DNA from 4 places in the Billgrantia sp. NRB1 genome. Region 2 is predicted to be linked to each of the others. Evidence: predicted binding sites of a transcription regulator. Region 2 holds the regulator's gene; each other region holds the start of a gene.
What was found. Region 2 encodes sigma-54, which starts transcription at its own class of promoters, with help from an activator protein. Its sites were predicted from a motif close to TGGCACNNNNNTTGCTNT; they were not measured.

Region 1: urtA (urea ABC transporter substrate-binding protein) is a predicted target of sigma-54. The motif match lies at 5,443-5,460, and genes of this name have one in related genera.
Region 3: ACZIYR_RS04815 (CmpA/NrtA family ABC transporter substrate-binding protein) is a predicted target of sigma-54. The motif match lies at 2,438-2,455, and genes of this name have one in related genera.
Region 4: ACZIYR_RS04730 (ANTAR domain-containing response regulator) is a predicted target of sigma-54. The motif match lies at 3,576-3,593, and genes of this name have one in related genera.

The regions. Positions count from the first base shown of each region.
Region 1 is NZ_CM167783.1:1,822,352-1,829,550, forward strand. It holds gene ACZIYR_RS08245 (ATP-binding protein) at 1-975, shown strand, start outside; gene ACZIYR_RS08250 (response regulator) at 972-1,703, shown strand; gene ACZIYR_RS08255 (Bug family tripartite tricarboxylate transporter substrate binding protein) at 1,869-2,870, shown strand; gene ACZIYR_RS08260 (tripartite tricarboxylate transporter TctB family protein) at 2,996-3,478, shown strand; gene ACZIYR_RS08265 (tripartite tricarboxylate transporter permease) at 3,519-5,015, shown strand; gene urtA (urea ABC transporter substrate-binding protein) at 5,551-6,894, shown strand; gene urtB (urea ABC transporter permease subunit UrtB) at 6,986-7,199, shown strand, end outside.
Region 2 is NZ_CM167783.1:2,620,128-2,627,326, forward strand. It holds gene ACZIYR_RS11925 (KpsF/GutQ family sugar-phosphate isomerase) at 1-990, shown strand, start outside; gene ACZIYR_RS11930 (KdsC family phosphatase) at 1,024-1,575, shown strand; gene lptC (LPS export ABC transporter periplasmic protein LptC) at 1,579-2,181, shown strand; gene lptA (lipopolysaccharide transport periplasmic protein LptA) at 2,178-2,705, shown strand; gene lptB (LPS export ABC transporter ATP-binding protein) at 2,716-3,441, shown strand; gene ACZIYR_RS11950 (RNA polymerase factor sigma-54) at 3,604-5,016, shown strand; gene hpf (ribosome hibernation-promoting factor, HPF/YfiA family) at 5,129-5,437, shown strand; gene ptsN (PTS IIA-like nitrogen regulatory protein PtsN) at 5,444-5,914, shown strand; gene rapZ (RNase adapter RapZ) at 5,964-6,884, shown strand; gene ACZIYR_RS11970 (HPr family phosphocarrier protein) at 6,887-7,156, shown strand.
Region 3 is NZ_CM167783.1:1,061,296-1,068,494, forward strand. It holds gene ACZIYR_RS04805 (ABC transporter ATP-binding protein) at 1-87, opposite strand, end outside; gene ntrB (nitrate ABC transporter permease) at 98-952, opposite strand; gene ACZIYR_RS04815 (CmpA/NrtA family ABC transporter substrate-binding protein) at 978-2,282, opposite strand; gene ACZIYR_RS04820 (nitrate- and nitrite sensing domain-containing protein) at 2,590-3,885, opposite strand; gene ACZIYR_RS04825 (NarK family nitrate/nitrite MFS transporter) at 3,978-5,330, opposite strand; gene ACZIYR_RS04830 (murein L,D-transpeptidase catalytic domain family protein) at 5,626-6,357, opposite strand; gene ACZIYR_RS04835 (L,D-transpeptidase family protein) at 6,526-7,199, shown strand, end outside.
Region 4 is NZ_CM167783.1:1,036,831-1,044,029, forward strand. It holds gene nirB (nitrite reductase large subunit NirB) at 1-235, opposite strand, end outside; gene ACZIYR_RS04720 (NAD(P)/FAD-dependent oxidoreductase) at 232-1,575, opposite strand; gene ACZIYR_RS04725 (CmpA/NrtA family ABC transporter substrate-binding protein) at 1,843-2,910, opposite strand; gene ACZIYR_RS04730 (ANTAR domain-containing response regulator) at 2,920-3,534, opposite strand; gene ACZIYR_RS04735 (nitrate reductase) at 3,929-6,655, shown strand; gene cobA (uroporphyrinogen-III C-methyltransferase) at 6,615-7,199, shown strand, end outside.

The sequences.
Region 1 (7,199 bases), 800 kb from region 2:
GTCAACCGGGATGGGCAGATCACCCTGGTCAACCAGCAAGCGCGTCGTTTTCTGGGCCTGCCGCTGGCGCGCGAGGTGCTGGGGCGGCCGATCCAGGAGGTGGTGCCCAATTCGCGACTGCTGGAGGTGCTGGAGCGGGGGGAGGAGCAGTTCGACCAGCAGATGTGGTTGGGGGACCATCCGGTGGTGGTCAATCGAGTGCCGGTTCGCCATGTCGGCGAGATAGAGGGGGCGGTGGCCACCTTCCGAAGCCGGCGTGAGATCGTCGAGCTCTCCCAGGCGCTGACCCAGGCCAGCCGCGATGTCGACATGCTGCGTGCCCAGGCCCATGAGTTCTCCAACAAGCTCTACACCATCTCCGGGCTGCTGCAGCTCGAGCGGATCGATGACGCCCTGGCCCTGATCCACCAGGAGAGCGAGCGCGCTCAGGCGCAGATGACCTTCCTGCGCGAGCATGTGGCCGACCCGGTACTCAGCGGTACCCTGCTCGGCAAGCTGACCCGGGCGCGGGAGCTGGGCGTGAGCCTGGAGATCGATGCCCAGAGTTCGCTCGGGAGCCTCCTGACCGAGCAGGGCCAGGAGGTGCTGATGACCGTCATCGGCAACCTGCTGGACAATGCCTGCTATGCCGCCGCCCAGGGGCGGCCTTCGGGGCAGGCGTCGCCGCGGGTGAGACTGTTCTTCACCGACCTTGGCGAGCAGCTGCTCATCGAGGTGGAGGACAACGGCCCCGGTGTGCCGCCTGAGCGGGCCGCGGTGATCTTCCAGGAGGGCTATTCCACCAAGCCGGGCAAGCATCGCGGCATCGGCCTGGCGCTGGTGTCCCGGCTCTGCCACCAGCACGGCGGAGCGATCACCCTGGAGGAGAGCGAGCTCGGCGGGGCGGCCTTTACGGTGGTGCTGGACAAGTCTCTGTGTCGTGGCGCTGCGTCGGGCCGCGGATCACCGGAAATGCATGACAAGGGGCGCAGATGAGCGAGCTTGACTACGGCATCCTGATCATCGAAGACGATTTTCGCATTGCCGACATTCACCGCGCCTTCATCGAGCGCACCCCTGGCTTCTGCGTGGTGGGGGTCGCGAAGAGTGCCGCCGAGGCCAGGGAGATACTCCAGCAGGCCGCACCGCAGATCCAGCTGGTCCTGCTGGATGCTTACATTCCCGATGTTCAGGGGCTGGAGCTGCTGTGGGAGCTGCGCCGCGAGCACGGTCGACTGGATATCGTCATGATCACCGCAGCGCGGGAGGTGGACACCATCCAGGAGGCGCTGCGCGGCGGGGTCTTCGACTACCTGATCAAGCCCACCGAGGAGGCGCGCATGACCGAGATGCTGGCGCGCTTTCGCCGCGAGCGCGCTGCCCTGTCGGCTCGGGAGGAGATGAGTCAGGAGGAGCTCGACCGCGCCCTGGCCCGGCTGCGGCCCGATGGCGCCTCGGGGAGCGGGGCCCGACAGCTGCCCAAAGGCATCGACCGGTTGACGCTGCGCTCGGTGATCGATGCCCTGAAGCACGCCGAGGAGCCGTTGGCGGCCATGGAGGTCGCGCGAGCCATGGGGGCCAGCCGCTCCACGGCCCGGCGCTACCTGGAGTTTCTCGTTTCGGTGCAGGTGGTGGCCGCCGAGCTGGGCTACGGTGACGTGGGACGGCCCGAGCGCCGCTACCGCCTCGTTGGGGACCCGGCACCATGGTGCGAGGAGGGCTGAGCGCGTCGCTGGGTCGCGGTCGTGGACACAATGCGCAAAATGCCCATAACGCTCTTTTTATCCTTTATGTTCAGAAGCTTGTTGCAGGGTAGGGCACTCTCCTAACGTTCGGGTGGTACGCCTCAGTGCGATCACACAATAACAGACCGAATCCCGGAGAACGCCATGACTGCCAAGTATTCCCTCGTGAGATTGACCGCCATTGCCCTGCCGTTGACCGCTGCGGTGGGGATGAGCTCGGTCGCTCAGGCCGAGGACTGGACCCCGAGCCGCTCCATCGAGTTCATTGCCCCCGCCAATCCCGGCGGCGGCTGGGACACCCTAGTGCGCACCACCTCGCGGGTCATTCAGGAGGAGGGCCTGGCCGACCAGAACTTTGCCGCCATCAACGTGCCCGGCGGCGGCGGTGCCGTGGCCTGGGCGCAGATCGCTCGCGACAGCGGCAACCCGCACAAGCTCTTCGCCACCAGTCCGCCGATGATCCTGGTGCCGCTGGCCGGCGCCTCGCGCTTTGACCACAACGATTTCACCCCGGTGGCACGGCTGATCACCGACTACTCCATCGTGCTGGTGCGCGATGACGCCGAGTATGCGGATCTCAACGCGCTGTTCGCCGCCGTCGAGGCCAATCCGCAGTTGAGCATCGGCGGCGGCAGCGCGCCGGGCTCCATGGACCATATCTCCATCGCCGGCCTGGCCTCGGCCGCCGGCCTCGATGCCGCCGGGGTCAACTACATTCCCTTCTCGGGCGGCGGCGAGGCCATGACCAACCTGATGGGCGGCCACGTCGAGGCGGTGATCACCGGCGCTGGTGAGGCCTCCGGCCAGCTCGGCGAGGGCAGCGAGCTGCGCGCTCTGGGCGTTTCTTCGCCCGAGCGGCTGGGCGGTGTGCTGGCCGATATTCCTACCTATCAGGAGCAGGGCATCGACTACACCTTCGACATCTGGCGCGGCGTCATGGGGGCGCCTGACATGCCCGCCGAGGCTGTCGCCTACTACGAGGCGCTGTTTGCCGAGATGCTTGAGACCGACGGCTGGCAGCAGGCGCGCGACCAGCTGGGCTGGCTGGATGCCTATCAGGACAGCGAGGCATTCGGCGTCTTTCTGGACGAGCAGCAGGCCCAGTTCAGCGAGGTGCTGACCGAGCTTGGCCTGATCGGCCAGTAAGGCCAGTGCGAGCGCTGCCCGCATGATCCGCGTGAGTCCCGGCCTGGCCCGGGGCTCGTGCCCTTCCTGACCAAGACACTTGAGCCGCAGGGCGCTGCCCTGTCGTCGGCTCGGGGTGGACTGACATGAAACGACTCAACGTCAATCAGTGCCTGGCTCTGATCATCGCGCTGTTCGCGATCGGGTATCTGGTGGTGGCCTTCCAGATCCCGACGTTTCCGCTGCCGCGGCCTATCGATTCCGATCTCTTTCCCAAGGTGCTGGGGTTCACGCTGTTGCTGCTGGCGGGACTGCTGTTCCTGGAAACGCCCCAGGCCCAGGACATTCCCGACCAGCCCGATCCGCAGGCCATGGCACAGCCTCTGTTGCTGCGACCCTGGTCGCGGGTGGTGATCACATCGCTGGCGATCATCGCCTACGCCCTGCTGATGGTCCCGGTTGGCTTCGTGGTGGCTTCGAGCGTGCTCGCCTTCGGGCTTGCCTGGTATTACGGCTATCGGCGACATGGCGTGAATCTGGCGACCTCGCTTGGCGTGGTGCTCGCCCTCTATCTGACCATGACACGCATCATGGACGTCTACCTGCCCACGGGCATCCTGCCGATCTGATGGCCCCAGACCGGATCGGCCAGCGAGAGAGAATCTGCTCATGGAAGCGTTCAACAATCTGATGTATGGCTTCGGCATCGCGCTGGAGCCCATGAATATCGCCTATGTCTTCGGCGGCGTCTTCGCCGGCACCATCATCGGCATGTTGCCGGGCCTGGGACCGATCAGCGCCCTGGCACTGATGATTCCGGTGACCTTCGCCATGGAGCCCTCATCGGGGCTGATCCTGATGGCCGGCGTCTACTATGGCGCCATCTTCGGCGGCTCCAGCTCCTCGATCCTGCTCAACGCCCCCGGGGTGGCCGGTACGGTGGCCACCTCCTTCGACGGCTACCCCATGGCCAAGCAGGGCATGGCCGGCAAGGCCCTGGCCATCGCCGCCTATGCCTCCTTCATCGGTGGCACCATCTCCATCGTCTTTCTGATGCTGGTGGCGCCGCTGCTCTCCCGCGTTGCCGTGGCCTTCGGTCCCACCGAATACTTCGCCCTGATGGTGCTGGGCCTGACCGCGGTGGTGTCGCTTTCCGACAAGTCGCTGGTCAAGGGCCTGATCGCCGCCGTGGTGGGGGTGATGATCTCGATCATCGGCATCGACCTGCAGACCGGCACCGTGCGCTTCGCCTTCGGCACCACCCACCTGCTCGACGGCATCGACTTCCTGGTGGTAGCGCTGGGGATCTTCGCCCTGGCCGAGGTCTTCTACATCCTGCTGCGCGGTGGCAGCAAGGAGCCACCGCGTAACGCCATTGGCTCACTCAAGCTGTCGCGCCAGGAGGCGGGAGACATCGCCGGCCCCATTGGCCGCAGCTCGGTGCTGGGCTTCTTTACCGGCGTGTTGCCCGGTGCCGGCGCCACTATCGGCTCCTTTCTCGGCTACAGCATGGAGAAACGCATCGCCAAGGACGGTGACAGCTTCGGTAAGGGCAATATCAAGGGCGTGGCGGCACCCGAAGCGGCCAACAACGCCGCCTGTACCGGCTCCTTCGTGCCGTTGCTGACGCTGGGCGTGCCCGGTTCCGGTACCACGGCGGTGCTGCTGGGGGCGCTGCTGGTGATGGGGATCACCCCCGGTCCGGCGATGCTGGCCGATCGTCCCGATGTCTTCTGGGGTGTGATTGCCAGCATGTACATCGGCAATATCATGCTGCTGGTGCTCAACCTGCCGCTGATTCCCTACATCGCCAAGATTCTGGAGATGCCGCGGCCCCTTCTGCTGTCGCTGATCCTGATCTTCTGCATGGTCGGCGTCTATGGCATGGGGTTCAGCGTCATCGACCTGGTCTATCTGCTGGGCTTCGGCCTGCTGGGCCTGGGGATGCGGCTGTTCGGCTTCCCGGCGGCGCCGCTGATCCTGGCGCTGATCCTGGGGGCGATCATGGAGGAGTCCATGCGCCGGGCCCTGCAGATCTCCGGCGGCGACTGGATGGTGTTCATCGACAAGCCGATCTCCATGTGGCTGCTGATCATTGCGGCCCTGTCGCTGATCCTCCCGCTGATCAAGCCGCTGCTGAGCAAGCTGCGTACCAGAAGCGGCTAGGAGCCTGTCGGACTTAACGCTGATCTGCTGCGAAACCCGAGCTTTCGGCCAATTTCATTCGATCTGATTCGTTAAATAGCGCGCTATTCGCCTCATCAGATCGATAAACTTGTCTCGAAATCCGTGTTCCTCGCAACGATCGGTCAAACCCGACAGGCTCCTAGGGGAGGCGAGTAGGCCCTGGACGATACCCGATGACAGCGGGGATGCCGAGAGATCGGCATCCCCGCCGTCGTTTGGGCTCCACCGCTCTTGCCCGATGCGCCAGCCTGCACCCTGGTGGTGCGAGATGGCAGTGCAGGCTGTTGCAGAGTGCACGCGGGTGGTCGGGAACCCTGCACGCTGGCGGTGCGGTGGCCCCGGGTGGTCGCCGGTGAGGTTTTCTAAGTGTATGAAAATAAGTAGGTAAACCGGGATGCGGCCGGGATGGCTTGCCTCTTGCAAAAGCTGATGGCTGACACTCGCACCCTGACCTTGGCGCGGTGCCATGCCAAGCCAATGAGTCCTTCCCACAAGAAGACGCAAGGAGATTCATGTGAACGCATCCCGATCCAAGACCCTGCGGCTGCGCCCCCTCGCCACGGCGCTGCTCACCACGTCCCTGCTGGGCGCCAGCGGCCAGGCCCTCGCCGATGATGACCCCATCAAGGTGGGCATTCTGCACTCGCTCTCGGGCACGATGGCGATCAGCGAGACGGTGCTCAAGGACACCGTCGAGATGCTGATCGCACAGCAGAACGAGCAAGGCGGTCTGCTGGGGCGTCCGCTCGAGGCGGTGGTGGTCGATCCGGCCTCCAACTGGCCGCTGTTCGCCGAGCGAGCCCGCGAGCTCCTCGCCCAGCACGACGTCGACGTGGTCTTCGGCAACTGGACATCGGTGTCGCGGAAGGCGGTGTTGCCGGTGTTCGAGGAGCTTAACGGCCTGCTCTTCTATCCGGTGCAGTATGAGGGGGAGGAATCCTCCGAGAACGTCTTCTACACCGGCGCGGCGCCCAACCAGCAGTCGATTCCCGCAGTCAACTATCTGCATGACCAGGTGGGTGTCGAGCGTTGGGTGCTGGCGGGCACCGACTATGTGTTCCCGCGTACCACCAACCGCATCCTCGAGGCCTATCTCAAGGATGAGTTCGGGGTGGCCGACGAGGACATCATGGTCAACTACACCCCCTTCGGGCACTCCGACTGGCAGAACATCGTCTCGGACATCCGCCGCTTTGGCAGCGAAGGGAAGAAGACCGCGGTGGTCTCCACCATCAACGGCGATGCCAACGTACCCTTCTATAGCGAGCTGGCCAACCAGGGCGTTGATGCCGCCGATATCCCGGTGGTCGCCTTCTCGGTGGGCGAGCAGGAGCTCACGGGTATCGACACCGCCCCGCTGGTCGGTCACCTGGCTGCCTGGAACTACTTCATGAGCGTCGATACTGACGTCAACTACGACTTCATCGACGCCTGGATCGAGTGGATCGGCGACGAAGAGGCGGTCACCAACGACCCGATGGAGGCCCACTACATTGGCTTCAACATGTGGGCCGAAGCAGTGCGCAAGGCCGGCACCACCGATGTGGACGCTATCAAGGACGCCATTATCGGCGTGACGGTACCCAACCTCACCGGCGGCTATGCAGCGATGATGCCCAACCACCACATCACCAAGCCGGTGCTGATCGGTGAAATCCAGGACAACGGCCAGTTCGACGTGGTGTGGCAAACGCCCTCCACCGTGGCCGGCGACGCCTGGTCCGACTACCTGCCGGGCTCGCGTGACCTGATTGCCGACTGGCGCGCCCCGATGCGCTGCGGCAACTTCAATGTCGCCACCGGGCGCTGCGGCGGCAGCACCGCCGCCGAGGAGGCCGAAGCCGCCCTCGCCGAGTAACCCCCGCTCCCGGCGTCGCATCAAGCGCAAGGCGCCGGGGCGCACGCCCGCTTTACCCACTTCGTGACTTCCTAATGCAAAGGATGAACCCATGAGGCGTCTCCTTTTATTCTGGCTGCTGGTGCTTCTGGCCGTGCCGCTTGGCGCCCAGGCTCAGCCCTCGGCCGACGACTCGGCGGCCATCGAGCTGCTCGACGCGCTGGACGTCGACAGCTTCTCCGCCAAGGGCGAGGCCATCGAGGCCATCGTCGCAAGCGAGGACGAGCGCGCCCGGGACTGGCTCCAGGCCCTGCTCGACGGTCGCC
Region 2 (7,199 bases):
CCCTCCGGCGCTACCTCCAACGGCGGCTCACCGCTGCGCGACAGTGCGCGACGCACCCTGCAGGTGGAAGAGCAGGCCATTGCGGCCCTCGCCGAGCGCCTGGACAGCCACTTCGACCGCGCCTGCGAGCTTATCCTGGCCTGCCGGGGACGGGTGATCGTCACCGGCATGGGCAAGTCGGGCCATATCGGCGGCAAGATCGCCGCCACCCTTGCCAGCACCGGCACGCCCGCCTTCTTCGTTCATCCCGGGGAGGCCAGCCACGGTGATCTGGGCATGATCACCCTGGGCGACGTGGTGCTGGCGCTGTCGAACTCCGGCGAGACCGCCGAGGTCAATGCCCTGCTGCCGCTGCTCAAACGCCTGGGCACGCCGCTGATCGGCATGACCGGCCGGCCCGACTCGACCCTGGCGCGACATGCCGATGCCCACCTCAACGCCGGCGTTGCCCGTGAGGCATGCCCCCTGGACCTGGCCCCGACCGCCTCGACCACCGCGGCCCTGGCGCTGGGCGATGCCCTGGCCGTGGCGCTGCTGGAGTCGCGCGGCTTCACCGCCGAGGACTTCGCCCGCTCCCATCCCGGCGGCAGCCTGGGCAAGCGACTGCTGCTGCGCGTCGGCGACCTGATGCATGGCGGCGACCGCCTGCCCTGCGTGCCCCTGGGCAGCCCCCTGCGCGACGCCCTGCTGGAGATCACCCGCCAGGGGCTCGGCTTCACCTGCGTGGTGGATGAACGCGGCCGGCTGGCCGGCGTCTATACCGACGGCGACCTGCGGCGCACCCTGGACCAGCACCGCGACCTCAGCCGCCTGCGGGTCGATGACGTCATGACTCGCCCCGGCAAGCGCATTGCCCCCGACCTGCTGGCCGCCGAGGCCGTGCGCGTCATGGAAGACAACCGCATCACCGCGCTGGCCGTGGTAGACGACCAAGGGCACCCGGTCGGCGCCCTGCACATGCACGACCTGCTGCGCAGCGGCGTGATCTGACCCCTCCCCGATGACCCGACTCAAGGAACGCCCATGACCCTGGCAACCCCGCCCATCGCTCCCCATCTTCTCGACCGCCTGCGCCTGATTCGCCTGCTGGCCCTCGACGTGGACGGCGTACTCACCGACGGCCGCCTCTACTTCCAGGCCGATGGCGTGGAAATCAAGGCGTTTCATACTCAGGACGGCCTGGGGATCAAGCTGCTGCGCCGGGCCGGCCTGCAGGTCGCCCTGCTCACCGGCCGCGACTCCCCGATGGTCAGCCACCGCGCCGCGGCGCTCGGCATCGACCATGTCTATCAGGGCTGCGGCGATAAGCTCGCCACCTTGCGCGAACTGTGCCAGCGCCAGCAGCTCAGCCTCGAGCAGGTGGCCTACTGCGGCGACGACCTGCCCGATCTCTCGGCTATCCAGCGCGCCGGCATTGGCATCAGCGTGCCCGGCGCACCGTCCTATATTCAGGCCCTGGCCGACTGGGTGACCGAGCGCAGCGGCGGTCACGGCGCCGTTCGCGAGATCTGCGATGCCCTGCTCGAGGCCCAGGGGCATCGCGACGCCCTGGTCGACACCTACCTGCAGGGCTGAGCCGTGTCGCTGCGCCTGCCCCGCCCCGGCTACCGGCTCTGGCTGCTGCTGGTACTGCTGGCGCTTGGCAGCCTGCTTGTCTGGCTCGATCCTCGCGAGGCGCCCCGCCCCGGGCCGGTACCCAGCGACGCCGAGGGAGAGCCCGACTACTACCTCGAGGAGGTGCGACTGACGCGCTTCAACACCGAGGGACGCGCCCACCAGCGGCTGGACACCCCGCGCCTGGTGCACACGCCCCATGACGACGTGACCCGGGCCGAGACGCCGGTGGCCCATGTCCACGACAGCGAAGGGCGACTGTGGATCGCCCGGGGCGACGTGGGACGACTCGGGCCGGGCGGAAGCCCGCTGACCCTGAGCGGCAGCGCACGGCTGTTCGCTCCCGAGGAGCGCTGGCAGCTCGATACCGAGATCCTCCATGTGGACGCCGACCTCGGCCACGCCTGGAGCGAGAGCCCGGCACTGCTGCAACAGCCGCCCCAGCGCATGAGCGGCGAACGCTTCGACGCCTGGTTCGATGACAATCGCGCCCGCTTGACGGACAATGTTCGCGGCCACCACCCTCCGGAAGCCTCCGGCGCCACCCATGAGGACCCCGAGTCATGATTCGACCCGCACTCCCTTCACTCGCCGCCCTGGCGCTGGGCGGTCTGCTGTTGGCCGGCGTCGCGCTGAGCGCCATGACGGTCAAGGCACACGATGCCAGCGCCCCCATCGAAGTCGAGGCCGACCGCCTCGACCTGGACGACCGCGCCGGCACCGCTGTCTATACCGGCGAGGTGGACATCCGGCAGGGCAGCCTGCGGGTGACCGGCGATCGGGTCGAGATCCAGCGCAACGCGGCCGGCGAGCTATCCCGGGCGATCGCCACCGGTGAGCGAGCCTACCTGGAGCAGCAGCCGGACCCCGACGAGCCCGTGGTGCGCGGCTGGGGCCGCACCGTCGTCTACCATGTGGCCGAACGGCGCGTGGAACTGATCGATCGCGCCGAACTTCACCAGCGCGGCGACACCTTCGCCGGCGGCTATCTCGAGTACTTTCTCGACCGCCGCGTGGTCCAGGCCCGCGCAGAGGGCGAAGGGATTGAAGGCCGCCAGCGCATCCGCATGACCCTGCAGCCCGAGCAGTAAGGCATCCTCCATGAAGACTCTGCAGGCCAGCCATCTGGCCAAGAGCTATAAGCGCCGCCGCGTGGTTCACGATATCAGCCTGACCATCGAGCAGGGCAGCATCGTCGGCCTGCTCGGCCCCAACGGCGCCGGCAAGACCACCTCCTTCTATATGATCGTGGGCCTGGTACGCGCCGATGCCGGCACGGTGCATATCGACGATCGCGATCTCTCCGGCGCCGCCATGCACGAGCGCGCCAGGGCCGGGATCGGCTACCTGCCGCAGGAGGCCTCGATCTTTCGCAAGCTATCGGTGGCCGACAACATCATGGCCATTCTCGAGACCCGCAAGGATCTGGACCGCAGCGGCCGCCAGGCGCGCCTCGAGGGCCTGCTCGAAGACTTCCATGTCACCCACATTCGCGACAACCTCGGTATGAGCCTTTCCGGCGGCGAGCGCCGGCGAGTGGAGATTGCCCGGGCGCTCGCCACCGAGCCCGCCTTCATCCTGCTCGACGAGCCTTTCGCCGGCGTCGACCCCATCTCCGTGGGCGAGATCAAGGGCATCATTCGCCAGCTCAAGGCGCGGGACATCGGCGTGCTGATCACCGACCACAACGTGCGCGAAACGCTGGATATCTGCGACACCGCCTACATCGTCGGCGACGGTCAGATCATCGCCGAAGGCGACGCCGAAGCCATCCTCACCAACCGGCGGGTGCGCGAGGTATATCTGGGCGAGGACTTTCGCCTCTAATCCTATATTGATCGCAACATGCTGATATGAATGTTATTGCGCCACCTCGGCACACAGATTGCGCCTGGTATACTTATTGCAAGAAATTTATCGAAGAGTCTCTTGCATGTCACCCGGCCGCGGTCTAGGGTGGGGCTTTTCGGCAAATGAGCAACGTCTCTCATGGCCATGAAAGCTTCTCTGCAACTGCGCGTCGGCACTCAGCTGACCATGACCCCTCAGCTGCAGCAGGCCATCGCCCTGCTGCAGCTCTCCACCCTGGACCTGCGCCAGGAGATCCAGCAGGCGCTCGAGTCCAACCCCATGCTGGAGCTCGACGACGGCTTCGGCGAACAGCAGGTCAGCGAGACCCCCGAGGACGACTGGGCCAGCGAGATTCCCAGCGAGCTCAGCACCGACAGCGACTGGTCGGACACCTACCAGGACCTGGGCGCGCCCGCCGGGGGCGAGGGCCCCGACTTCGAGCGCCAGGCCGAGGGCCAGAGCCTCAATGGCCACCTGGTCTGGCAGCTGGCCATGACCGACCTGGAGCCGCGTCAGCGACTGATTGCCGAGAGCCTGATCGACGCTGTGGACGGCGCCGGCTACCTGGCCCAACCGCTGGAAGAGATCCGCGACGGCCTTCGCCAGCAGGGACTCGAGGGCCTGCCGACCCGCGAGGTCGAGCAGGTGCTGCTGCGCCTGCAGCAGTTCGAGCCGACCGGCGTCTTCTCCCGCGACCTGCGTGAATGCCTGATGCTGCAGCTAGGGGCGCTGCCGGACGACACGCCCCTGCTGCCCCAGGCGCGGCGCCTGGTCCGTCAGTTCCTGGAGGCCCTGGCCGCCGATGACCGCCGGCTCCTCAAGCGTCGCCTGGGCCTTGAGGATGCCGAGCTGGACGCGGTCATCCGCCTGATCCGCACCCTCGACCCCCGCCCCGGCAGCGCCTACGGCGAGGTGGGCAGCGACTACGTCATCCCCGATCTGGTGGCCCTGCACGACCACCGCGGCTGGCGCATCGAGCTCAACGCCGAAGCGCTCCCGCGGCTGCGCATCCAGCCCGACTATATGGCCCTGGTGCGTCGCGCCGACAAAAGCCAGGACAACCAGTTTCTCAAGGATCACCTGCAGGAAGCTCGCTGGCTGATGAAGAGCCTGGTCAGCCGTAACGATACCCTGCTGCGCGTCGGTCGCGAGATCATGGCCCGCCAGATCGACTTCCTCGAGCAGGGCGAGGAGGCCATGAAGCCGCTGGTGCTGGCCGATATCGCCCAGGCCGTGGAGATGCACGAGTCGACCATTTCCCGGGTCACCACCCAGAAGTACATCCACACCCCCCGGGGCGTGTTCGAGCTGAAGTTTTTCTTCTCCAGCCAGGTCGGCGGCGAGGGCGAGGGTGACGCCCACTCCAGCACGGCGATTCGCGCCCGCATCCGCAAGCTGGTGCAGGGAGAAGCGCCTCGCAAGCCCCTGTCGGACAGCCGCCTGGTGGACCTGCTGGCCGAGGACGGCATCCGCGTGGCCAGACGCACGGTAGCGAAGTATCGCGAGGCCCTGGGCATTCCCTCCTCGAGCGAGCGCAAGCGCTTCAAATGACGCCGTTCGCCGCCGCGCCCGACCCCCGTGGCGAGGCGCTGAAACAGGGGGTTTGCAAGGCAGGAAAAAGGGTTACAATCGAATCACCACACGAAAGACGAAGGAGCCTGCCATGCAAGTCAATATCACCGGCCACCATGTAGAGCTGACCGATGCCCTGCGCGACTATGTTGACGAGAAACTCACTCGCGTGCAGCGCCATTATGACAACATCACCAATGTGCAGGTGACGCTCTCCGTGGAGAAAGAGCGCCAGCAGGCCGCCTGCACCCTGCATGCCGCCGGTGCCGACCTTCATGCCGAAGCCATGGACGCCGACATGTATGCCGCCATCGATGCGTTGACCGACAAGCTCGACCGCCAGCTGGTCAAGCACAAGGAAAAAGCACAGGCCCGCGCCCAGGGCGCCGGCGCTCGCTGATTCCCCATGACACTGGAAACCATCCTGCCCCCCGAACGCACCCTGTTCGGGGTTCCCGGCGGCAGCAAGAAGCGGGTGCTGGAGTTTTTCAGCACCTTCATTGCCCAGAACACCCCGAGCCTGGATAGCCAGGAGGTCTTCGACCGGCTGATCGGCCGGGAGCGCCTGGGCAGCACGGGCATCGGCAACGGCGTGGCCATCCCCCATGCGAGAAGCCCCCACTGCCACGCTCCGGTGGCCGCCTTTCTCAGGCTTGCCGACCCCATCGAATTCGACGCCATCGACGGCGAGCCAGTCGATCTGGTCTTCGTGCTGCTGGTCCCGGAGGAGGCCGACGATACCCATCTGGCGCTGCTGGGCCAGGTGGCCGGCATCATGAACGACGTCGAGACCCGCACGGCCCTGCGCAAGAGCGCCAGTCAGCGGGAGCTGCATGAGCGCCTGATCGAGGCGATCCGACGACAGGCAGCCACCTGACACCCACGCAATCGGGCCACCCGGCCAGCACAACGACCAGGAGACCCGCATGCAGCTCGTCATCATCAGCGGCCGCTCAGGCTCGGGCAAGTCGATCGCCCTACAGGCCCTCGAGGACCTCGGCTTTTACGCCATCGACAACCTGCCGGCCATGCTGCTGGGCTCTCTGGCTGACGAACTGCGCTGCGGCCCCGCCCGTCAATCGAACGTTGCCGTCAGCATCGATGCCCGCAACCTGCCGCACGCCCTGGAGCGCTTCCCGCGCCTGCTGGAGGAACTGCGCCAGCGTGGCATCGCCTGTCAGGTCATCTACCTGACCACCGATGCACGCATCCTGCTCGAGCGCTACTCAGCCACCCGCCGCCGTCACCCGCTGACCAAGGGCAGCGACATGACCCTGGCCGAAGCGATCGAATCCGAGGAGCAGACGCTGGCCGACATCCGCGATCTGGCCGACCTGGTGATCGATACCTCCCGGCTATCGGTCCACGAGCTGCGTGGGCGCATCGCCGATCAGGTCGCCAGCCACCGTGCCAAGCAGCTGACCCTGACGGTGGAGTCCTTCGGCTTCAAGCGCGGCGTTCCCCTGGACGCCGATATCGTCTTCGACGCCCGCTGTCTGCCCAATCCCTACTGGGACCCCAGCCTGCGCTCCGCCACCGGTCAGGACCCCAGCATCGTGGCCTTCCTCGAGCAGTATCCGCTGGTCGCCGAGATGTATGCCGACATCCTGGGCTGGCTCGAGCGCTGGCTGCCAGCCTACCGCGACAGCCACCGCAGCTACCTGACGGTGGCCATCGGCTGCACCGGCGGCCAGCACCGCTCGGTCTACCTGGCCGAGAAGCTCGCCCAGCAGCTGGCCAGCCAGCAGCCGGCCGTGCGCCTTCGCCACCGCGAGCTGGGCATCCACCGGGCCCTGACCGCTGCCCCTCCCACGGCCCCGGCGCCCCCTGACCGCGAGGAGTCCTGAGCGTGCCCCGTCGCAAGCTGACCCTGACCAACAAGCGCGGCCTGCACGCCCGCGCCGCCACCCGGCTGGTCCAGTGCTGCCAGCCCTTCACCGCCCGCATCACCGTCACCCGCGGCGGCCAGGAGGCCGACGCGGCCAACATCATGTCGCTGCTGATGCTGGCCGCTCCCCACGGCACCGAGCTGACCATCTGCGCCGAAGGCGACGACGCCGAGGCGGCGCTGGAGGCGGTAGAGGCACTGTTCGAGGCCCGCTTCGACGAGGACGAATGACAGCCGTAAGCCGTAAGCCGTAACGATACCCACCTCTTTGCTG
Region 3 (7,199 bases), 1.6 Mb from region 2:
GTCGATGCCCTTGAGCACCTGACTCTGCGTGCCCTTGGCGAAGAAGGTCATGTCGACGTTTTCGATACTCAGGTAGCGGTTGCTCATGTTGTTCTCCTCAGCCTTGGGCGGTGCCGCGGGTCACCCGGTTGCCGATGAAGGCGACCAGGCGGTCGAGGATGAAGCCGACGATGCCGACATAGATCAGGGCGAGCACGATGTCGCTGATCATCGAGGCGTTCCAGGCGTCCCAGATGAAGAAGCCGATGCCCACGCCGCCGATCAGCATCTCGGCGGCGACGATGGCCAGCCACGACAGGCCGACGCCGATGCGCAGCCCCGAGAAGATGTAGGGAGCGGCGGCGGGCAGCATGATGCGGGTGAAGTACTCCAGGCCGTTGAGGCGCAGCACCCGGGCCACGTTGCGGTAGTCCTCGGGGATGTTACGAATGCCCACCGAGGTGTTGATGATGATCGGCCAGATGGCGGTGATGAAGATCACGAAGATTGCCGAGGGCGCGCTGTCCTGGAACCCGGCCAGCGAGATCGGCAGCCAGGCCAGGGGCGGCACGGTGCGCAGCACCTGAAACACTGGGTCGAGGCCGCGCATGGCCCAGGTCGATTGGCCTACCAGCACGCCCAGCGCGATGCCTGCCACCACGGCCAGGGCATAGCCATAGGCCACCCGCTCGAGGCTGGCGAGTATCTGCCAGGCCATGCCCACGTCGTTTCCGCCGTGGTCGTAGAAGGGGTTGGCGATCAGCTCCCAGGTATCGCGCAGTACCTGGGAGGGGGGCGGCAGCACGGCGCCGGGGGAGGAGCAGAGCAGCTCCCACAGGGCGCCGAGCAGGGCGATGATCACCACCGGTGGCAGCACCCGCTGCACCAGCGCTTGCTGAAGGGCGACGAAGTCGGGGGACCAGGCGAGGGCGGCCGGCTTGGCCAGGGTATTGCTGCGTTGCACGCTATTCATGAGGATGTCTCCTTCTCGTGCGATGTCAGGCGAGGCGCTTGATGGCCAGGCTGTCGAGATAGGCTTGGGGATTCTCGGGATCGAAGGTCTTGCCGTCGAAGAAGGTCTCCACGCCGCGGGAGGTGGAGTCGGGAATGTCGGCAGCGTCGACCCCGAGCGACGCGGCCGCCTCGCGCCACAGGTCCTCGCGGTTGACCTGCTCGATCAGCGCCCGGCTGTCGAAGTCCTGGGGCAGGTAGCCCCAGCGCTGGTTCTCGGTGAGGAACCACAGGTCATGGCTCTTGTAGGGGTAGGAGGCGTGGTGCTGCCAGTAGCGCATGCGCTGCGGGTGGTCTTCGATCACCAGGCCGGTGCCGTAATCGAAGTTGCCCTGGATACGGTCGATCAGATCGGCATACGGGGCGTGGATCCAGCGCCGGCGCGAACAGATCTGGGCCATCTCCTCGTGGTTGGCCGGGTCCTCGCACCACATCTGCGCTTCCATGATCGCCATCAGCAGCGCCCGGGTGGCGTTGGGATGGGCCTCGACGTAGTCGCTGCGCATGGCAAACGCCTTCTCCGGGTGGTCGTTCCACAGCTCGCCGGTGGTATTGGCGGTGTAGCCGATGCCCTGGTTGATCAGCTGCTGGTTCCACGGCTCGCAGACGCAGAAGGTTTCCATGCTGCCAACGCGCATGTTGGCCACCATCTGCGCCGGCGGCACCACGATGGTCGAAATGTCGCGATTGGGATCGAGGCCGCCAGCGGCCATCCAGTAGCGAATCCACAAGTCGTGGGTGCCGCCGGGGAAGGTCATGGCAGCGTTGACCGCGTCACCGCCGGCGCGCTTGGCGGCGATGGCCTGGGCGAACTCGGCGGTGTCGAGCCGCACCTCGAGATCGGCATGCTCGCGGCCCACCGAAATGCACTGACCGTTGAGATTGAGCCGCGCCAGGATGCTCATGGGTACCGGCACGTTGTTGGGGGTCATGGCACCGCTGGCAATCAGGTAGGGCATTGGCGTGAGGATATGGGCGCCATCGATGCCGTTGCGCTGGGAGCCCAGCACTAGGTTGTCGCGGGTGGTGCCCCAGGAGGACTGCTTGAGGACCTCCACGTCGGTCATGCCGTGAGCAGCGAAGAAGCCCTTCTCCACCGCCACGAACAGCGGAGCGGCGTCGGTCAGGGCGATGAAGCCGAGCTTGGCCGAGGTGGTTTCCGGCCGTCCGCTGGCCATGGCCCAGCTCAGCGGCAGGCTGCTGAGCAGGGCGGTACCGCCCACGACGCTGGCGGTCTGCTTGAGAAAACGGCGGCGGTCGAGTGCAGGGCCGCCTTTGTTGGTCTTGTTCATGGGTATGGCTCCCAATTAGAAGTGTCTGGCCAAATAAAGACGGCGCCTGCCCCGATTCGCGTGACGATGTCACGGGAACCTGGGCAGACGCCGTTGCCTGGTCCTGATGCTGCATGGAAGCGCTGAACCGTCGTTGACTCAGCGGACGAATCTACCTTGCAGCTTGGGTGCCATATGGCGGCTTTCTCTAAAATATATTAAATAAAACAGGTGTCTGCATTTGTTCGTGTGATGTCAATCAACTATTGCTTGGCCAGGTAGGGGGGCGCAACGGTGCAGGCCGGTTGTGCGGCGCACCAAAACGCAGCTAGCCGGTATCGCCGGTTTCCTTGGCTGAGGATTTCAGGATATCGGCCAGTCCTAGCACGGACTGCGCAATCTCGCTCATGCTCTTGCTCTGGTCCATGGCCAACTTGCGCAGGAAGGTATAGGCCTGCTCCTCGGTCATTTGCTGATGCGCCATGATCAGGCCCTTGGCGCGTTCGACCAGCTTGCGCTCACGCAACGCGCGCCGGGTATTTTCCAACTCGTCGCTGAGTGCCTGCAGGCGCCCCGACTGGGCGCGCATCAGCCCCACCAGCGATCGGTTCAGCGATGACCCCACGATGCGCGCGGTCACTTCCCCCAGCTCTTGGCTGGCACAGCTGTCAAAAAGCTCCACGAGCTGCTGGCAGACGCCCGGGGCCTCGTCGTTCAGCTCAGCCTGCAAGTCGCCCTGGTGCGCCAGGTTGCGGCGTGCTTCGACGGTCTTGGCCAGGCACAGGGTCGAGAGCTCTTCGATCAGATAGGCTTCCACGCGCTGGATGGCGTCGATGCGTCGGGTGGTCAGCTCGTACCAGGTTTCCCCCAGGGGGCTGGTGCCTTGCGCCAACAAAATATCGTTACAGGCCATTTCACGCAGCTGCTGGATACCGGACAGGGTCCGCGCCGGCATCTCCTGCTGCCACTGCCGACGTCCTTGCTCGCTGGTGAATTCCAGGCAGATATCGAAGCAGCGCTGCTGGTCTTCGATGAGTTGTACCAGCAGCTGGCGGTGGCTCTCGTCGAAGCGGCTGGTGGTGAAGCCGGCGGCGCCACAGGCGCGCTCCTGGCCGGCCAGTTCCTTGCCCTGCATGAGATGAAAGATGGCGACCAGGGCCAGTGTGACCTCGGGATCGATGGCTGTATCGGCAACCTCGAACACCACGGAAAGCAGTGCGCTGATCAGCTGGTTATAGGCCAGGGTGGCGGCGTCGGGGCCGGTGTCGAGGGCTTCGATCTCGCTACGCAGCGCCGTCAGGCTATCGAGGGCGTGCCAGACGCAGGCGACGCGCCTTAGCAGCCGGGCGGTGGTGGCAGGGCGCCCGGCGGTAGTGCCAAGTGCGTCAAGGCGCAGGCGTAGCGCACTTTCGTTCTCCAGGCTCTCTTCGATGCGCTCGCGACGTCGTTCTGCAAAGCGTTGTCCCCGAGAGGCCAGGTAGACGTTCGAGGCGCCACGCTCCTTTTGCAGGGCATGAACGAAGCGGCTGACGTCGCCGACGATGTCGCAGGCGGCGGTGAGATGTTCGAGATCCGCGATTTCGCAGCGCTTGGCTGCCACTAGCAGGCGTTCGGCAGGTGTCATGGTTCACCTCATGCAGACACGATGACCGCCGCCTCCGGGGCGGCGGTCTGTTGGGCATGTGCCGCGGCAGCCAGCCGCCGCGGTGCTTGCACTCAGCGCAGCGACAGGGCGCCGGCACCGGTCTCCTCGCCCACGGCGTCCCGGTAGGCCTTGGCTTCCTCGGCCTCGGTCTCGTCCGAGAAGCGCACCAGCAGCGCGCAGGAGGCCAGCACCAGCACGATCAGCCCCAGGTAGAAGAGCCCCTGCTGGTAGGTGATGGCCTCGGAGCGGAACAGGAAGGCCGCGGCCACCGCCCCCACGTTGCCGCCGGCCCCGACGATACCCGCCACGGCGCCTAGGGCCTTCTTGTTGATGAAGGGCACCACGCCGTAGGTGGCCCCCTCGGCCATCTGCACGAACAGGCTGAAGACCAGCATGATGCCGATGGCATAGGAGAGCACGTGCATCTGCGAGAAGGCCACCAGGGCGATGCCCTCGCAGATCAGGGCGATGAAGAGCCAGCGCACTCGCCCCTTCAGGCCGCCGTTCCTGGCGAACAGATCGGAGAAGATGCCGCCCAGGGTGCGGGCGAAGACGTTCATCAGCCCGAACAGGCCGGCGATCATCCCGGCGGTGGCCAGCGTCAGATCGAAGTGGTCGAAGAAGTAGATGGCGGCGATGTTGTTGATGGTGAGCTCGACGCCGAAGCAGATGGCGTAGACCACGAACAGCGCCCAGACGCGGATATCCTTGGCGGCGGCCATGAAGCTCTGGCCCGCGCCGTTCTCGCCGCTGGCGGGCGGCAGCTCGCCCCGGGCCCGCAGCTCGTCGAAGTTGCCGTTGGGGGCGTCCTGGGTGAACAGCCAGTAGCCGATGCCGGTAATGAACATCACCACCCCGGGCACCACCATGGCCAGCCGCCAGCCCAGGGTCTCGCTGACCCCGAGCATCAGGATCCCGGAGAAAATCAGCGGCATCAGGATCTGGGTGGTGCCGCCGCCCAGGTTGCCCCAGCCGGCGCTGGTGGCGTTGGCAGTACCCACCACGTTGGGGGCGAACATCATGGTGGTGTGGTACTGGGTGATCACGAAGGCGGCGCCAATGGCACCGATGGCCAGGCGGGCCAGCAGGAAGGTCTCGAAGCTGTTGGCGAAACCGATGCCCATTACCGGGATCGAGCCGAGCAGCAGCAGGCCGGTATAGGTCTTGCGCGGCCCGATGCGGTCGCAGAGCACGCCGATGGCCAGGCGCACGATCACGGTGATCAGCACCGAGGCGATGATGGTGTTGCCGATCTGGGTCTGGGTCAGGCTGAGGTCTTCGCGGACCACCGCCATCAGCGGGGCGATGCCGAACCAGCCGAAGAAACAGATATGAAAAGCGAACCAGGAGAAGTGGAACGCACGCATCTGGGGAGTGGTGACGTCCAGCAGGCGGATCCTGTTGGCCTTGTTGAGAATGTCCATGGCGCTACCTCGCGGAGCAGTTCAGTCGCGTTAACAAACGAGCCCTTCGACGTTGAAGGTCAGGTTCGACGCACTCGTGCTCCACGGAGCCTGGTCCACGTCCACCAAATCTTGACCTGTGTTAAGCAAATGAGTTGCCACTTCCAGGTTTTTCTTTTTTTTTCATGGGGTTGGTGAGAAAAAGCGGGCCGCCTTTGCCAGGCGGCCCGTCGTTAAGGGGGGCATGGGCATTCCGATGGTGCAGTGCGGTACGCTGACGCCCGATTCTGGTGCCTGCTGCGGTGAGCGCTGCGGCTCAGTGCATGGCCAGCTGGTAGTCGTCGCGCTCGCAGGACAGGAAGGCGGAGCTTTCCAGCCACTCGGAGTCGGGGAAGTAGGCGAACAGGTAGTGGTCCTCCTTGAGGCTGTCGATCAGCGGATAGGTCACTTCCTGGCGCACCGCGGGGCAGCCCTGGCTGCGCCCCAGTCGGCCGGTCTGGCGAATGAAGGCGTCGCTGACGTAGTCGGCGCCGTGAATCACGATGGCGCGCTGGTAGGCCAGGTCATTGATGCCCGGCTCCAGCCCCTCCAAGCGCAGCGAATAGCCGTTGCGCCCGTAGTAGCTGTTCAGGGTGCGAAACAGCCCCAGGCTCGACTGGTGGCTTCCCTGCACGTTGGAGAAGGTTTCGGCCATGGCATCCCCGGTGCCCTGGCCGTGGGACACCAGCTCCTCGAACATCAACCGCTCTTCGGCCAGGTCGAAGACCCACAGGCGCGGCTCGGTGGAGGGCAGCGAAAAATCGATGACCGCCAGACGCTCGGCCTCCGGGTCGGCGCAGGCCAGGGCGCTGGCGGCATGCGTCAGTACCTCGGGGTTGGCGTCGGGAGCCAGGCGCGTCAGGGTGTGGTCCAAGGTGTGACGGGTCAGCTGTTCGTGAGGCAGCATCTGGGCCACGAAATCGCCGGCCTGGAGCGGGAGGGAAGCGAACAGCAGGGAGCCGGCCAGGGTGGCGCAGGCGACGGGAGAAGACGGTCGTGATCGAGTCATGGGCAACCTGAGGTGGTCGAATCATCGGGCCATGTCGTGCAGAGCCGTTGCCGGCATGTCCCGGACACACGAAACGGGGCCGGCTTCCCTGTGGCCCCGTAGCAGCCTCTATTATGAGGGCGAGGGCCGGGAAGGCCAGTTGAGCCATCAACGAAGCAGGAGGCGAATATGCGGGCAATTCTCGCCATGGGGAGTGTGCTGGCCGTGCTGCTGGGTATGTCGGGCGCCGTGCTGGGCGACTCCCCCGCGGCCGGCGATCGGGCGGAAGCGCCGCTTGCGGTCCAGATCGAGCACCTGGCGCAAGACGCCGACGGCGAGCTGCAGGCGTTCTATGCGCTGCGCGACCATCGCCCAGCGTGGCGCGACCGCGAGACCGTGGCGGCCTTCGCCGCTGCGCTGCACACCCTGGATGGCGATGGGCTAAGGCCCGAAGACTATCGGCCCGACGCGCTGGTGGCCGGGCATCGCCAGGCCGGTGCCTCCGGGGAGGTCTGGGAACTGGCGCGTTTCGATCTGCATGCTACCCGGGTGCTGATGACCGCGCTGGAGCATCTGCAGCGGGGCAAGGTTGACCCGCGAGAGCTCGATACCCACTGGGAGGTGCCGGTCGAGGCGCCTGCCCGCGACCCGGCAGCCATCGCCCGGGCCATCGAGGGGCAACGCTTCGAGCAGGCCTTCGCCGAGGCGCGCCCCTCCTACGCCCCCTACGAGCGGCTGCGTGCGGGGCTGGCCCGCTATCGCAACATCGAGCGGCTGGGGGGCTGGGAGCCCCTTCCTGACGCGCCCCGCGTGCTGCGTCCGGGCGATGTGGATGATGCGGTGGCGCTGCTGCGCTTGCGGCT
Region 4 (7,199 bases), 1.6 Mb from region 2:
GCGCGATGCCGTGTTCGGCGTAGTAGTCGCGGGTGGAGAGGGCGAGCGAGTCGGCGTCGCGCCCGCTGAAGTACTCGGAGAGGTGCACGCGGTCGTAGGCCAGATGGCGCTCCTCGCCGAACACGGTGATGGCGTAGCGCTCGGTGGCGCCGCGCTCGACCAGCTGCTCGACCAGGTGGTGGCCGACCATGCCGTTGCCGATGACGATCAGTTGCGGTTTAGCGGGCGTGTTCATGCGGCCTCCTTCGCGGGGCTGTGCGGTGAATCAGTGGCGGCGTCGGCGGCATCGTCGAGCTGCGCCTGGGCGTCGGCGGCGCCGAGCAGCAGGCCGGCGCGGCCGGCGCTGAGATCGCGCCCGGCCAGGGCCTGCTCGAAGTACCAGGGGCCGGCGGCGGTGTCGCCGTAGAGCACGGCGCCCTCCAGGCGGCCGTCTTTCAGCAGCAGGCGGCGGTAGTCGCCCTGCTGGGGGTCGCGATAGCTGAGTACCTCGTGGTCGGGGTCGGGGTCGGTGGGGCCGAAGGCGTAGAGGGAGACCCCGCTGACCTTGAGCTTGGTGGCGCAGGGGGTGTCGACGTAGCCGTCCACCGTCTCGCCGGAGAGGTGGGCCGCGAGCACCTCGACCTGGCGCCAGATAGGCTCCACCAGGCCGAAGGTCTGGCCTTCGAACTCGCAGCACTCGCCCAGGGCGTGAATGGCCGGGTCGCTGGTGGTGAGCCAGGCGTCGACCACGATGCCGCGCTCGACGGTGAGCCCGGCAACGCGGCCCAACTCGGCGTTGGGCACGATGCCGATGGCCACCACCACGCAGCTGGCAGGCAGGCGGGTGCCGTCGGTCAGCAGGGCGGCGCACACCCGGCCCTGGCCGTCGGCCTCCAGGCGCTCGAGCTGGGCGTTGGTGTGGATGTCGAGCCCGCGGCCGCGCAGCTCGTTTTCGAGCAGCCGGGCGGCGGTGAGGTCGAGCTGGCGGTTCATCAGGCGGTCGTCGCGCTGTAGCAGGCTCACCCGCATGCCGCCTTGGTCCTGTGCGCGCTTGCCCTGTCCTCGCTTTCGTAAACCCTCGGCGGCTTCCAGGCCCAGCAGGCCGCCGCCGATCACCACGGCGCCGCCGTCGCGCTCGTCGGCCTGGCGCTGGGTGAAGCGAATCAGGGCCTCGGCGTCGCGGAGGTCGCGAAACACCTCCACGCCGGGCAGCTCGAGCCCCGGCACCGGGGGGCGGGCCGGGCGGGAGCCGGTGGCCAGCACCAGCCGGTCGTAGTCGAGGGTGCGGCCGCTATCGGTGGTCAGGCGCCGTGCGGCGCGGTCGATGTCGGTGACTCGCTCGCCGAGGATCAGGTCGATCCCCTGGTCCGCGTACCAGTCGCTGTCATGCAGGGTCAGCGCCGGACGCGTCATTTCGCCGGCCAGCAGCGGTGAGAGCAGAATACGGTTGTAGGCCGGGTCCGGTTCGTCGCCGATCACGGTGATGCGCGCTGGCCGCCCCGGCTTGCCGGCCAGTGCTTCCACTAGCCGGTGGCCTGCCATGCCGTTGCCGACGATGACCAGGTGCTCGTTCGCTGGATGGGGGGCTTGATGCATGCTCAGGCACCTCCGCTGAGTCAAAAGGGGTGGCGACAACGAAAAGAAGGCGCCCCGGCGCAACTCCCCGGGGGGAGAGCGCTGGGACGCCTTCGTCCAATGCGTGTCTTCTGTCGTCAGGGGTGATCGCCTTTGATCACCGTGCTGCCCTTCACCTATCAAGAAACCGGCCAAGATGCTGTGTGGCACGGTTTTGTTCTTTTCTTTCAAGGGATTGGAGAGGAGTGGCGTGGGCTGGGGCGCGCCGCGCGGCGGATGCCATGCACATCACTGGTGCATGGCGGCATCGAAATGCACGGGGGCGTAGCACTCGTGCAGGGTGCGAATGTCCAGTGAGCGGCCGCGGTCTTCCAGGTGACGGCTCAGCGCCTCGGCCACCCGCCCCATGGACTCGATATCGGGGCGCAGCACGCCGGCGCCGCACAGGCGCTGGTGGATCGGGACGCTGTCCAGGTGCAGGGTGTCGAGATGGCTCACCGAGCGGTCGAGATAGGGCGGCAGCGCCAGCCAGTCCCGGGCCTGGCGGCGATGGGCCAAGGCCGCGCCGAGCCACTGGCTTGCCGCCATCAGCGCCCGAATCAGCGCGGCCAGGGTGGCGGGGTAGCGTCTGGCCCAGGAGCGGGTCACGCCCAGCACCTTCTCCGGAGCGTCCGGCCAGAGCTGGGCGCCGGTGGCGATGATGCGCCCGGTCTGGCGATGCTGGGCCAGGCTGCCCCAGGGCTCGCCGACACAGAAACCGTCGATCTCGCCGGCCTCCAGGGCATCCGCCATGCGCGGCGGCGGCAGCACCGCCAGCTCCACGTCGCGGTCCGGGTCGAGCCCGCCGAGTGTGAGCCAGTCGCGCAACTGATAGTGCTGGCAGGAGAAGGGGTAGACCATGGCCAGGCGAGGTCGCCGCCGCTCGGGCTGTTCGCCCAGCCCTCGGGCCAGCGCCCTGGCGCTGGTCTCGGGGGCGTCATCGAGGGTGACGTTACAGGCATCGGCAAGCGCGCGGGAGAGCACCAGGGCATTGCCGTTGCGCGACAGGGTGATCGGCGCCAGGGTGTCGCAGGGCGCGCGCTCCAGGCCCAGGCTCATGGCCAAGGGCATGGGGGCGAGCATCTGGGCGCCGTCGAGTAGGCCGGCGGCGACCTTGTCGCGCAGGGTGGACCAGGCGTTCTCCCGGGATAGCGTCACCTCTAGCCCCTGCTCGGCAAAGAAGCCGTGCTCGCGGGCGATCACCGGCAGGGCGGCATCCAGCAGCGGGATAAAGCCCAGGGTCACGCGGTCGAGCTCAGGGGGCAGCGGCCTGGCCGTCGGGTGGCGGTGGGGAGGGGGAGTCGATGTCACACTCATGGGGAATCCCTATTCAGGCTCGGACGATGGGGGCGTCAGGCGTTCCAGCACATCGATGACGCTGTCGGCTACCTGGGCGATACGCTGGCCGCGGTCCATGGCCAGCTTGCGCAGCATGCGGTAGGCCTGCTCCTCGTCGCAGCCCTGGTGCTTCATCAGCAGCCCCTTGGCGCGCTCGATGCGCTTGCGCTCGGCGAGCTGGTTGCGGGTCTGGTCGAGCTCCTGGCGCAGGGACTGGAAGGCGTCGAAGCGGGCGATGGCCACTTCGATGATCGGCTTGACTCGGCCGGCCACCAGTCCGTCGACCACATAGGCGCTGACCCCCGACTTGAGGGCCGCCTGCATGGTGTCGGGGTCGTGCTGGTCGGCGAAGAACACCACCGGACGCGGGTTCTCGCGGTTGAGCAGGGCCATGCTGTCGAGGGTGTCGCGGTCGGGGGACTCCATATCGATGATCACCACGTCGGGCTCGTGACGCGCGACCATCTCGTTGAGGCTGGCCGGGCTCTGCAGCCGACAGATGACCTCATGGCCCTCGGCGATCAGGGCCTCCTCGACCATGGCGGCGCGTACGACCTCGTCGTCGACTAGCAGCACCTTTAAAGTAGTGGTCTGGGGGGGCATGGCAGTGTCGTCATTGGTGGGAAGTCACGTCTGCCCAGGGGTATGCAAGATGCATTCCAGCATCCCGAGAGCCGACGCGCCGCGGCAACGGCGCGGGTAAGGGCTACGCCGCGGCGCCGAGTCGGCACCGGTTTGGTGCAAGCAGTGCACTTGGCGGCAGCCGCTGGTGCGAATCGGCGGCGTCACGCTACGCCTCAGATACCCTGCGATCATACTCAGCTCACTGGTAGGGGAGGGGAAAGCGGCTTCTGGCACACGCTTTGCAAACGCTCTTTGCAGATGCCCTTTGCAAGTCCCCCTTCAGATGCGGCAACGACGCCCATCAACGTCTGTCTACCAAGGTAGCCGTTGATGGGCGTCTGCGTTTCCGACCGACCCCGACCAGGAGAACGGCATGCACCAGGCAAAAACTACCTGCCCTTATTGCGGCGTCGGCTGCGGCGTGGTGGCAGAGGTCGACGGCGAGCGAATCGCCGCCGTGGCCGGGGATAGCGATCATCCCGCCAACTACGGCCGACTGTGCGTCAAGGGCTCGGCCCTGCACGAGACGCTGGGCGATCACGGCCGGCTGACCCGGCCGCGCCTCGACGGCGTGGAGGTGGACTGGGACACGGCCCTTTCTGCCGTGGCCGACCGCCTGGCGGCGACCCGCCGCGAGCACGGCGACGGGGCGGTGGCGGCCTATCTCTCCGGCCAGCTGCTCACCGAGGACTACTACGTCGCCAACAAGCTGTTCAAGGGCTTTCTCGGCACGCCGCACCTGGATACCAACTCGCGGCTCTGCATGGCCTCGGCGGTGGCCGCCTACAAGCGCAGCTTCGGCGCCGATGCCGTGCCCTGCAGCTACGAGGACCTCGAGGAGGCCGAGCTGGTGGTGCTGGTGGGCTCCAACCTGGCCTGGAACCATCCGGTGCTCTATCAGCGCCTCAAGGTGGCCAAGACCCGCAATCCGCTGATGCGGGTGGTGGTGATCGACCCCCGGATCACCGACAGCTGCGAGATCGCCGATCTCTACCTGGGCATCAAGCCCGGCAGCGACGCCCGGCTGTTCAACGGCCTGCTGGCCTGGATGGCCGACAAGGGCCGGCTCGATCGGGTCTATCTGGAGCGCCACACCCAGGGCCTCGAGGAGGCGCTGGCCGCGGCCCGGGAAGACGACGTCTCGGTGGCCGCGGTGGCCGCCGACTGCGATCTGGACCCGGAGCGCCTGGAGACCTTCTACTACTGGTTCGCCAGCCAGCTGCACGTGGTGACCCTCTACTCCCAGGGGGTCAACCAGTCGAGCAGCGGCACCGACAAGGGCAACGCCATCATCAACTGCCACCTGGCCGGCGGCAAGCTCGGCCTGCCCGGCGCCGGGCCCTTCTCCATCACCGGCCAGCCCAACGCCATGGGCGGCCGCGAAGTGGGCGGGCTGGCCAACCAGCTGGCCGCCCACATGGACTACGACAGCCCCGGGGCCCTCGACCGGGTCACCCGCTTCTGGACCACCGCCACGCTCACCCCGACCCTGCCCGAAGGGCCCGGCCACAAGGCGGTGGCACTGTTCGAGGCGATCGAGCGCGGCGAGGTGCAGGCGGTGTGGATCATGGCCACCAACCCGACGGTCAGCCTGCCCCGGGTCGACCGGGTGCGGGCGGCGCTGGCCAAGTGCCCGCTGGTGATCGTCTCCGAGTGCGTGACCGATACCGACCTCTTGCCCTACGCCGATATCGTGCTGCCGGCCTCCTCCTGGTCGGAGAAGGACGGCACCGTGACCAACTCCGAGCGGCGCATCTCCCGCCAGCGGGGCCTGCTGCCGCCGCCGGGGGAGGCGAAGCACGACTGGTGGATCATCACCGAGGTGGCCAGGCGCCTGGGCTACGGTGAGGCCTTTCCCTACGCGCACCCGGCGGAGATCTTCGACGAGCACGCCCGGCTCTCCGGCTTCGAGAATGCGGACGAGGGCGAGCGGCTGTTCGATATCTCCGGGCTGGCCGGGCTCGACCGCGCCGCCTATGACGCCCTCGCGCCCATCCAGTGGCCGGTCAATGCCGCTTCCCCCCAGGGCACCGCCCGGCTCTTCGAGGAGGGCCGCTTCGCCACCCCGGACGGCCTGGCCCGGCTGATCCCCGTGCGCCCCAGGGAGCCCGAGCAGGCGCTCTCCGAGACGCGCCCCCTGCGCCTCAATACCGGGCGCATCCGCGACCAGTGGCACACCATGACCCGCACCGCCCGGGCGCCGCGGCTGATGAACCACCGCGCCGAGCCCTTTATCGAGATCACTCCGGAGGACGCCGAGGCCTTCGGCGTGGCCGACCAGCAGCTGGCTCGGCTGACCGGCGAAGGCGGCGACTACCTGGGCCGGGTGCGGCTCGCCAAGGGCCAGCGCCGCGGCGAGCTGTTCGTGCCCATGCACTGGACCGATCGCTTCAGCGGCAGCGCCCGCATGGGCAGCCTGCTGGCGGCCCACCTCGACCCCGTCTCCGGCCAGCCCGAGTCCAAGCACGGCGCCGTGGCGCTCGAGCCGCTGCCGGTGGCCTGGGAGGCCACCCTGCTGGTGGCCGATGACCTGGCGGTGAGCCCCGACTGGTGCGAGGAGAGCGCCTACTGGGCGCGTATCCCCCTGGCCCATGGCCAGCGCTGGCAGCTGGCCGGCGCCCCCGAGAGCGCCGACCGCGACTGGCTGGCCTGGGTGACGCGCCACCTGCCGGCGGCGGCGCTGTGGCTGGAGGATCCCGCCGGCGGGCGCCTGCGTGCCGCGGGTATCGAGGCGGGTCGCCTGCGCTGGTGGCTGATGGTGGGGCCGCCCACCGAACTGCCGGGGCTGGCCTGGCTCGACGAGCGCTTCGCCGAGGCGGCCCGGGGCGAGCCGCTCTCCGCCGAGCGCCGGCGTCGCCTGCTGGCCGGCTGCGACGACGGCGCCGCCGACAGCGGCCCGGTGGTCTGCAGCTGCCATCAGGTGGGCCAGCGCTGTATCCTGGAGGCTATCCGGGGCGGCGACGGCAGCGTCGAGGCGTTGGGGGCCCGGCTGGCCTGCGGCACCCAGTGCGGCAGCTGCATTCCCGAATTGAAATCGTTGATCGAAGAGGAGAAGGCCCATGCGTGCGCTGAGCCGACTGAAGACTCTGCTGTGGCCTGAGCCTGCTCTCGGGCGGATGGCGCCGGTGGCGGGCGCCCTGTCACGCCTGAACGGGCTGGGCGGCCTGCTGCGCTCGCCCCGAAGCGCGGCGCACTGCTGCACCCCGGCGGACGACGCGAGCCTGGGCGGCGAGGGCCGCACCGGCCGGGTCTACCTGGTAGGCGCGGGAAGCGGCGACGTGGAGCTTCTGACCCTCAAGGCCGCCCGCCTGCTCGGCGAGGCCGACGCGGTGGTCTACGACCGCCTGGTGGGCGACGAGGTGCTGGCGCTGATTCCCCCCGGCCGCGAGCGCTACTACGTGGGCAAGGCGCGCGGCCACCATAGCGTGCCCCAGGCCGAGATCGGCGCGCTGCTGGTCAAGCTGGCGGGGCAGGGCAAGTCGGTGGTGCGCCTCAAGGGCGGCGACCCGGGGATGTTCGGGCGCCTGGGCGAGGAGCTGGCCGCCCTGGGCGAGGCGGGCGTGCCCGCCCAGATCGTGCCGGGCATCACCGCCGCCTCGGCGGCCGCCGCCGGCATGGGCATCCCGCTCACCGACCGGGCCCAC